Regions from separate parts of the Bacillus sp. V2I10 genome, predicted to be linked through region 3. Evidence: riboswitches for the same ligand, from Rfam matches in the RefSeq annotation. Region 3 holds a riboswitch; each other region holds the start of a gene.

Region 1 (3,283 bases), 4.2 Mb from region 3:
TAAATTGGCTGAGAAATGAAATAATCTGCACCGCAGGCAATTTTCTTCTCCAGTCTTTTTACTGCTTTATCGAGATATTTAACATTGGGATTAAACGCAGCAGCAACTGAAAAATTGGTTTTTTCCCCAAGAGGTTTTCCTGAATAAGAAAGACCATCATTAAATTGTTTGATTAAGCTGATCAAATCAAAAGAAGAAAGATCATAAACGGAAGTAGCTCCCGGAAAATCCCCGATTTTTGATGGATCGCCTGTAACCGCAAGCACATCCGTAAGTCCCAGCGTATGAAGACCCATTAAATGAGATTGAAGGCCAATTAAGTTGCGGTCGCGGCATGTAATATGAATTAAGGACCTGAGTCCAAGTGTTTGCTGAACGATGGATCCTACAGCAACATTGCTTATTCTCGGCGACGCAAGCGAGTTGTCTGCAAGTGTTAAGGCATCGATTCCAGCAGCTTGCAGTGCTTTTGCACCTTTTAAAAATTTGTCCAGTCCAAGTTTTTTAGGAGGATCGAGTTCTACAATCAGAGAGCGCTTCTTATTAACTATTTCCTGCAGGGGAGGGTACTTTCTTTCCGCTGCAGACGTGACAGAAATCTCTTTCTTCCGTATTTTTACTTTCTTTTCTGTAACTGGAGCGAGCCCTTTAAGCGCTGCTGCCATTGCTTCAATGTGTACAGGGGTTGTGCCGCAGCAGCCTCCGATTAGTCTTGCTCCCTGATTTCTGAAGGCGAGTGCGCTTTCTGCAAAATATTTTTCTCCAGAGCCATAGACAAGTCTTCCTTCCTCAAGAGTCGGCAAGCTGCTGTTTGGATAAACAGATAAGAACGCTTTTTCAGGAAGCGGAATTTCTTCAAGAGATGAAAGCATATGGTAAGGACCCAGTCTGCAATTCAGACCGACAACGTCAGCACCAAGTGCCTCAAGCTGAGAAAGGCCTTCATTCAGGGGTGTTCCGTCCTGCAAGACTCCGATATCGTGAAGGGAGATGTTTGTAATAATCGGGATATTCGTTTCTTTTCTTGCGATCTCTAATACTGTTTTTATTTCTTCAAGATCATAATAGGTTTCAAGCAGCAGACCGCTTACCTCTTCACTGAGCAAAAGGTAAAGCTGTTCTCTGAAATTGCGTTTAATGTCCTCAAGAGAATAGGCATTTTTCTTGAAAGCACGGATGCCGCCAATCGTTCCAAGAATATAGGTGTTATTGCCGGCTGATGCTTTTTTAGCAATCTGAACAGCAGTACGGTTAATCGCCCTCACTTCATCTTCAAGTCCATATCTTGATAGCTTAATATAGTTTGCGCCGTAAGTATTTGTCTGAATGACATCTGCACCGGCTGCAATATACGCCTTATGAACATTTAATATTTCATCAGGCTTCGATAAATTCAATTCTTCGAAACACCTGTCAACTCCGTGAGAGTAAAGCAGTGTTCCCATTGCTCCGTCGCCAATCAGGATCTTCTTCTGTAAATCGTTTAAAAGTGTCAAACTCCAAACCTCCTTAGTGCTGTAGAAAAAAACAAAAAAAGCCTTCCAAGAAGAAGACTTTGAACGATCAGGACTTCTTCTTATCGTTCGATGGATGCATCGCTGGAATTAGCACCTTGGATTGAAATCCCTGATGAATACAGATGATTTCATTATGCCAGGTTGCTGAAGCTTCAAAGGGCCAGTCCCTCAGCTTCTCTAGATAAGAATGGTGAAATATGAAATTTACAAAAAGATATTATATCTAATTTACATGTTTTTTCGGATAGATTCAATACAAAAGTAAAAGTTTTCTGAATAGACGCGGAATTTATTGGTGGAAAATCGAAGCAGAAACTTGCGGAACAACGAAACAAACACCCAGCAGAGAAGAGCTCGAGTGTTTGGTTCACTTTATCTGAAATTAATAAATTGAACATCTATCGGCAAGTCGGTTCCGCGAACGGCTGCAATCACCTGCTGTAGGTCGTCCTTATTTTTGCCGGTCACACGGACCTGATCGTCCTGAACCTGAGTTTTTACTTTTAATCCGGAATTTTTAATAATGGCATTAATCTTTTTTGCATTATCCTTATCAATACCCTGAATCAGCTTAGCGCGCTGGCGAATCGTTCCGCCCGATGCACCTTCGATTTTTCCGTAATCAATATTTCGTGTCGCTACATTGCGTTTAATCAATTTAGAAATAAAAACATCCTTTAACTGATCCATTTTAAACTCATCATCTGAAACTAAAACAATCTCTTCTTTTTCAAGTGAAATGCTGCTTTTGCTCCCTTTAAAATCATAGCGGGTGCCGATTTCCTTCATCGTCATCGTAATTGCATTTGTCACCTCAGGCATATCCACCTTTGAAACAATATCAAAAGAACTGTCCTTCGCCATAAGAATCCTCCCAAAAGTTTATATTATCTATAGATTATAGTAGAATGAACAGGGGATAACAACATTTGAAGTGCGGAATCGCCCGTTTAGCTCCGACAGACAGATAAGGCTCCGCCAGAAAAGGCGCTTTTTGCCTTTACTGGCGGAGCCGTTCTGGCCGAGGAGCTGGGCGATGGAGCCGGACAATACGAAGTGCGGAATCGCCTGTTTAGCTCCGAAAGACAGATAAGGATCTCCCAGAAAAGGCGCTTTTTGCCTTTACTGGCGGATCCGTTCTGGCCGAGGAGTTAGGCGATGGAGCCGGACAAGACAAAGTACAAAAACGCTAAGGTTGGAGTAGTCTACAGCATTGAGAATGAAGTCCGATTTTGACTTTTTCGCCGAATCCGTTCTGACCGAGGAGTTAGGCGATGGAGCCGGACAATACGAAGTGCGGAATCGCCTGTTTAGCCCAGGAATTGGCCATTAAACTGCAAATACATACATAAATGTCCGCTTCAATTTGAAAACTAACAGCAGATGCATCCTGCATAAGAAAGGAACGAAATACATTTGATGAATCCAGGAACGTTTATGACGCTTTCAATAGATGAAAAATTAGATTATGGCTATTATTTAACAGACGGAGAAAGCCGTGTGCTGCTCCACAAAACCGAAATCACGGAGCCGATTGATGACAAAGAAGAAATTGAGGTTTATTTAATTGTCGATCATGAAGACCGTCTTGCCGCAACTATGAAGAAACCGAAAATTACCGAGGATCATTACGACTGGGTTGAGGTTGTAAGCGTAAGAGAAGACATGGGAGCGTTTGTTGATATTGGTTTATCCAAGGATGCGCTAGTAGCAAACGATATTCTTCCAGCGTTTATCGAGGTTTGGCCAGAAGAGGGGGACATGCT
Region 2 (3,283 bases), 1.1 Mb from region 3:
TTTCCACGTTGTCTAATTCGCCTTCAAGAGCGGATAGAACCATTGAACGGGTATATTTCAGTTTCATGCGCTTGCCGGTTCCGTATTCTCCTCCAGTCCAGCCTGTGTTGACTAAGAATACATTTGCCTGATGCTCATCAATTTTCCGCCCGAGCATCTCTGCATAAACAGTAGCAGGAAGCGGCAGGAAAGGCGAGCCAAAGCACGTAGAGAATGTAGCCTGAGGTGATGTAATGCCTCGCTCTGTTCCGGCAAGCTTGCTTGTGTAGCCGCTTAAGAAGTGGTACATGGCCTGTTCTTTTGTTAATTTGCTGATAGGAGGAAGAACTCCAAATGCATCAGCAGTTAAAAAGACAATCGTATGCGGGTGGCCTGCAATACTAGGCTTCACAATGTTATCCATTGCTTCAAGGGGATAGGCCGCTCTTGTATTTTCAGTAAAGAAGGTATCATCATAGTCAGCAATTCTTGTGTCATCATCAAGTACTACATTTTCAAGCACTGACCCGAATCTTATCGCATCAAAAATTTGAGGTTCTTTTTCACGTGAGAGGTTGATGCACTTGGCATAACAGCCTCCTTCGATATTAAAAACACCGGCATTTGACCATCCGTGCTCATCATCGCCGATTAATTTGCGGTTAGGATCAGCAGACAGGGTTGTTTTTCCTGTTCCTGACAGACCGAAGAAAAGGGCAACATCGCCTTCCTGACCAACATTTGCAGAGCAGTGCATCGGCAGGATACCGCTTTCAGGAAGCAAATAGTTCATGACAGAGAAAATGGATTTTTTCATTTCTCCTGCATATTCCGTTCCTCCGATTAGGATCGTTCTTTTCTCAAAAGAAATGATGATAAAAGTTTCAGAATTTGTTCCATCTACTGACGGATCTGCTTTAAAGTTTGGTGCGGACACGATCGTGAATGGATTATCATGCTGAATCAGCTCATCCGCGCGCTCTGGCTGAATAAATAATTGCTGTGCAAAAAGGTTATGCCAGGCAAATTCATTTACAACCTGAATCGGAAGGCGGTATTTTGCGTCAGCTCCGGCAAAGCCTTTGAAAACAAAGAGCTCATTGCGGTCTTTTAAGTATGAAAGAACTTTTAAGTACAATTTTTCAAATGCCGTTTCAGAGAAAGGCTGATTAACAGCACCCCACTCAATTTTGTCATTTGTTGAATTTTCTTTTACAATAAATTTATCTTTAGGTGAACGTCCTGTGTAAGTACCAGTTGTTGCACGGACTGCTCCTGTTGAAGTTAATGTACCTTCATTGCGCTCTAATACTTTCTCTACAAGAACGGGAACTGATAAGTTATGAAATGCATTTTCCCCTTTAAGTAAAACATCAAGCTCATTTGTAATTTCGATTGAATTCATCCCATACCCATCCTTTACCTATATTTCTATTATTATTTTCAACTATATGTTAAGTGACTCTTCTCGATTAGTATAACACATTAAAATAAATAGTCTATACTATTTAACTTATTCTACGTACAAATTGATGAAATGGAACTGTTTAAGAAACGTTTTTGATGAAAATGATACATATATAATAGGAAGTGTTTTTATTTCGGCATTTTGTGGAAACATATATAAAGGGACCAAAAAAATCTTATGCGAAAACCTTGTTATTTTTTGTTGACACCTGAAGGAAATATACGATATTATATGTCCTTGAACGGATTCTCTTATCCCGAGCTGGTGGAGGGACAGGCCCAATGAAACCCAGCAACCTGCTTTATCTTGAAAATTCATTCGTGAATTTTTGCGAGCAAAGGTGCTAACCTGATGCAAGGCGAAAGCCCTTGATCGATAAGAGCGAAAGGCTACGATTTTAGTAAATAACCTTTCCTCGCGGGAAAGGATTTTTTATTTCAAATATATTTTGCCTGAAAGTACTCGTGGATTCTCCTAAAACATGCCAACTGAAATATTTTGCCGAATGGTCAAAATATGAAAGGGAATGAGTTCCGTATCATCTAACCTTTTGAGGAGGAAAACTTTAATGACTAAACAACGTCGTCTGTTTACTTCAGAGTCTGTAACTGAAGGTCATCCTGATAAAATTTGTGACCAGATTTCTGACTCGATTTTAGATGCAATCCTAGAAAAAGATGCAAATGCCCGTGTAGCTTGTGAAACATCTGTTACAACAGGTCTTGTTCTGGTTGCTGGTGAAATTACAACTTCTACTTATGTAGACATTCCAAAAATCGTTCGCGAAACGGTTAAAGAAATTGGCTACACTCGTGCAAAATATGGTTTTGATGCAGAAACATGTGCAGTACTTACTTCAATTGATGAGCAGTCAGCAGATATCGCGATGGGTGTTGATCAGGCGCTTGAAGCACGTGAAGGAAAAATGACAGATGAGCAGATTGAAGCTATTGGTGCAGGTGACCAAGGATTAATGTTTGGTTTTGCCAATAACGAAACGAAAGAATTAATGCCTCTGCCGATCTCACTTGCCCACAAACTTGCACGCCGTTTAACGGAAGTCCGCAAAGAAGAAATTCTTCCGTACCTTCGTCCTGACGGAAAAACTCAAGTAACAGTTGAGTATGATGAAAATGACAAGCCTGTTCGCATTGATACAATTGTTATTTCAACTCAGCATCACCCTGAAATTTCATTGGAGCAAATTCAGCGCAACGTAAAAGAGCATGTTATTAACCCGGTAGTACCGAAAGAATTAATTGATGAAGATACAAAATACTTCATCAACCCGACTGGCCGTTTCGTAATCGGCGGACCGCAGGGCGATGCAGGCTTAACAGGCCGTAAAATCATCGTTGATACTTACGGTGGGTATGCTCGTCACGGAGGCGGTGCATTCTCTGGTAAAGATCCAACAAAAGTTGACCGATCTGCAGCTTATGCAGCACGCTATGTAGCTAAGAACATTGTAGCAGCTGGCCTTGCTGATAAATGTGAAGTTCAGCTTGCATACGCAATTGGTGTGGCTCAGCCGGTATCAATCGCGATCGATACATTTGAAACAGGGAAAGTGAAGGAAGATGTGTTAGTTGATGTTGTTCGTGCTAACTTTGACCTTCGTCCGGCAGGAATCATCAATATGCTGAATCTTCGCCGTCCAATTTACAAACAAACAGCTGCGTACGGACACTTTGGCCGTAATGATCTTGACCTTCCATGGGAAAGAACAGATAAAGCAGAAGCTCTTAAAGAGCAGGCATTAAACCGATAATAAGTAAAAAAGGATGAGAATACTGCTGTACGCAGTTCTCATCCTTTTTTTGTCGAATTTTTGTT
Region 3 (3,283 bases):
AAGAGAAGGAATGGTTTCAAATGCCAGTATTTCAGCACCTGCTTCAATCAAAGCTGACATTCTGGGACGATGAAAATCTTTTAAAGTCTCATCCGTAACCCCATAGATGCCTGTATACTCTGAACCGTCTGCAAGATAGGCGCCATAAGGCCCAATTGATGCCGCAACCAACGGCTTTGGTCTAATTGCTTCCATTTCTTCCTTCCAAAAATCATCTCTGGCTTTTCTTGCAATCAGCACTGTTTTCTTTATTAACTGCAATGCTTCTTCTTCTTCGATTCCCCGCTTCAAGAAACCATCGATTGTTGCTTGATAGCTGGCCGTAATAGCACAGTCCGCTCCCGCACGGAAATAGTCTGAATGTACCTGATAAATCACTTCGGGGTTTTCGAGTAATATTCGGGCAGACCAAAGGGGATCGTCCAAATCACAGCCATGCTGTTCGAGTTCTGTAGCAAGTGCCCCATCAAGGATCATGACGGAATAGTCACGTAAAATGGCTTCAATTGGATTGAGATTCTGCTGCATATCCTTCTCCTCTTTTCTTAATAAAATGTGTTGCATAATAGCTTCCATAGCAAAACAAAATAAATGGAATGCCGCAATAGAGGGCAATTCGCTGTGCGGGATCAAATGCGATTCCAACCAAAGATGCCAGACACAGCACAAAAGATGCAATCGGTACCAGGGGATAGAAAGGTGTCCGGTAAACCAGGTCCTTTATCGAATGTCCTTGTTTAATATATTGTCTGCGAAAGAAAAACTGTGACACGCTAATACTCATCCATACGGCAACCACGGCTAAACCTGAAATGGAGACAAGGACTATATATACGGTATCTGGTGCAATAACACTTGAGAACAAAGCCAAGGTGCCGCCCAGCATACTGAAAATCACTGCATATATAGGCACACCGCGCTTTGTCACTCTTGCAAAAATGGGTGATATCGTTTTCTTATCTGAAAGTGACCAGAGCATTCTAGAAGCAGCATACAGGCCTGAGTTTGCTGCAGACAAAATAGCTGTTAAGATCACGAAATTCATGATATCTGCTGCATAGGGAAGGCCAATTCGTTCAAATACAGAAACAAAGGGACTTTTTAAAACTCCTGAATCCGATGCGGGCAGCAGTGCAGATAAGACAACAATGGTTCCAACAAAAAAGATAATCAATCTCCATAATGTTGTCCGAATGGCCATTGGAATCGTTTTTTCCGGATTGACTGTTTCTCCAGCTGCAACCCCTATTAATTCTGTTCCCGAATAGGCAAAATTCACAGCAAGCATCGTCATAATAACGGCAAATGCACCATTCGGAAATAATCCTTCGCTTGTGAGATTCGTAAAGAACGGAGCTGAATTGGAATCCGTCAGTGGAATAAAACCAATAATTGCTGCTCCTCCCAAAAGAATAAAAATCACTATGGCAACGACTTTAATCGATGCAAACCAAAATTCAGATTCCGCGAAAAACTTAACCGTCACAGCATTTAATGCAAAGATTAGCAATGCAAACACCGCACTCCAAATCCAGACGTTAATAGATGGAAACCACCTCTGCATCAGCAGCCCCGCTGCCGTGAATTCCGAACCTAACGCAACCGTCCAAGTCAGCCAATACAGCCAGGCTACAGTATATCCTGTTCCTGGACCAATATATTTAGCGGCATAGCTATGAAAAGCGCCAGTCTCCGGCATATGGACGGCTAATTCCCCTAAACAAAGCATAACGAGATAAACGACCAGGGCACCAACAAGATACGACAGGATCGTCCCAAACGGTCCAGCCTGTTGAATCGTATAACCCGTGCTTAAGAATAAACCTGTCCCAATTACACCTCCAAGAGATAACATTACTAAATGTCGAGATTGCATTTTCCTCTGAAATTGCTGCTTAGCTTCCATTTTTACTCCCCTTTTTTCACATCCAAAAAAATGAAAAACGCACTCTTTAAAAAGAGTGCGTTACTGACAAATAAAAGGCACGCTTATCTATCAGGTCAATTCACCCGCTGGAGTTAGCACAGTATCATAAGAGACCTGCTGCTGAGGTTTCAAAGGGCCAGTCCCTCCACCTCTCTGGATAAGAAATTATTTTTTTACTACAATAGCAATCTATTGAATCAATGTCAAGATTAGTATGAATATTCCGTTCACTTAAGTGTTCTGACATCTAAGACCATCTATAGCACACAGAACTGTTTTCCTATACAATAATTGTAAAAGAAACCTTATAGTGTGGTGAAACTCATGTTTAAACTTCTATTAATTGAAGATGATTTAACCCTGTTTAATGAAATCAAAGAACGATTAAATCAGTGGTCTTATGATGTCTATGGCATTACAGATTTTAATAAAGTCATGCAGGAATTCTCAGCCGTAAAGCCAGATTTGGTCATCATTGATATTCAGCTGCCGAAGTTTGACGGCTTTCATTGGTGCCGGATGATCCGGTCGCATTCGAATGTGCCGATCATTTTTCTCTCCTCGCGGGATCATCCGACTGATATGGTCATGTCTATGCAGCTTGGTGCTGATGATTTTGTCCAAAAGCCTTTTCACTTTGATGTGCTGATTGCTAAAATCCAGGCCATTCTCCGCCGTGTTTATAACTACAATACAGAGCAAGTAAGTCTGAAAACATGGTGCAATGCTGCGGTTGATTATGAGCGAAATACGGTTACGAACGAAACCGGTTCCGTTGAACTGACAAAGAATGAAATGTTCATTCTTAAACTCTTGATTGAACAAAAAAACAAAATTGTCAGCAGAGACAAGCTCATGAACAGCCTGTGGGATGATAAACGCTTCATAAGCGATAATACGTTAACAGTGAATGTCAATCGCCTGCGAAAGCGGCTGGATGAAATTGGTCTTGGTCAATTTATTGAGACAAAAGTAGGCCAGGGATATCTTGCGGCAGAAGAGGAAATGGTATGATTCTCCGTTTCTTAAAAGAGCGCCGCAGCTGGATTCTATTCTTTATTATGATTCATTTTTTTATTCTCTTTATCGCTTTCATTGACTCAGCCATTCCAGTACAGTCAGTCCTGTATATTGTTTTTCTTTCCATGATCTCGTTTATTGTCTTCTTAGCCGTTCGGTACAACAAAGAAACTGCCTTTTTTAAAAGTCTGGAAGATCGGGAAAACAACCTTGATATATCAAGCATTCCAGCTCCGGAAAGCCCGTTTGAACAATTGGTTGAAAAGACGCTCAGCGAACAGGCACAGGCCCTGAAAACAGATGCTTTGCACAACAGAATTTCGCTTGAACAGGAAA

Evidence for each region. Region 3 has a riboswitch for S-adenosylmethionine ahead of mmuP (S-methylmethionine permease). Riboswitches for the same ligand answer to the same signal wherever they lie in the genome.
Region 1: it holds a riboswitch for S-adenosylmethionine, as region 3 does, so the genes downstream of both, QFZ72_RS23535 (bifunctional homocysteine S-methyltransferase/methylenetetrahydrofolate reductase) here and mmuP (S-methylmethionine permease) in region 3, are expected to answer to the same signal.
Region 2: it holds a riboswitch for S-adenosylmethionine, as region 3 does, so the genes downstream of both, metK (methionine adenosyltransferase) here and mmuP (S-methylmethionine permease) in region 3, are expected to answer to the same signal.

The regions. Positions count from the first base shown of each region.
Region 1 is NZ_JAUSYV010000001.1:4,622,189-4,625,471, reverse strand. It holds gene QFZ72_RS23535 (bifunctional homocysteine S-methyltransferase/methylenetetrahydrofolate reductase) at 1-1,496, opposite strand, end outside; SAM riboswitch class I at 1,574-1,705, opposite strand; gene QFZ72_RS23530 (YajQ family cyclic di-GMP-binding protein) at 1,890-2,381, opposite strand; gene QFZ72_RS23525 (CvfB family protein) at 2,937-3,283, shown strand, end outside.
Region 2 is NZ_JAUSYV010000001.1:1,496,025-1,499,307, forward strand. It holds gene pckA (phosphoenolpyruvate carboxykinase (ATP)) at 1-1,384, opposite strand, end outside; SAM riboswitch class I at 1,696-1,829, shown strand; gene metK (methionine adenosyltransferase) at 2,016-3,218, shown strand.
Region 3 is NZ_JAUSYV010000001.1:406,967-410,249, reverse strand. It holds gene mmuM (homocysteine S-methyltransferase) at 1-528, opposite strand, end outside; gene mmuP (S-methylmethionine permease) at 503-1,906, opposite strand; SAM riboswitch class I at 1,987-2,091, opposite strand; gene QFZ72_RS02255 (response regulator transcription factor) at 2,252-2,941, shown strand; gene QFZ72_RS02250 (sensor histidine kinase) at 2,938-3,283, shown strand, end outside.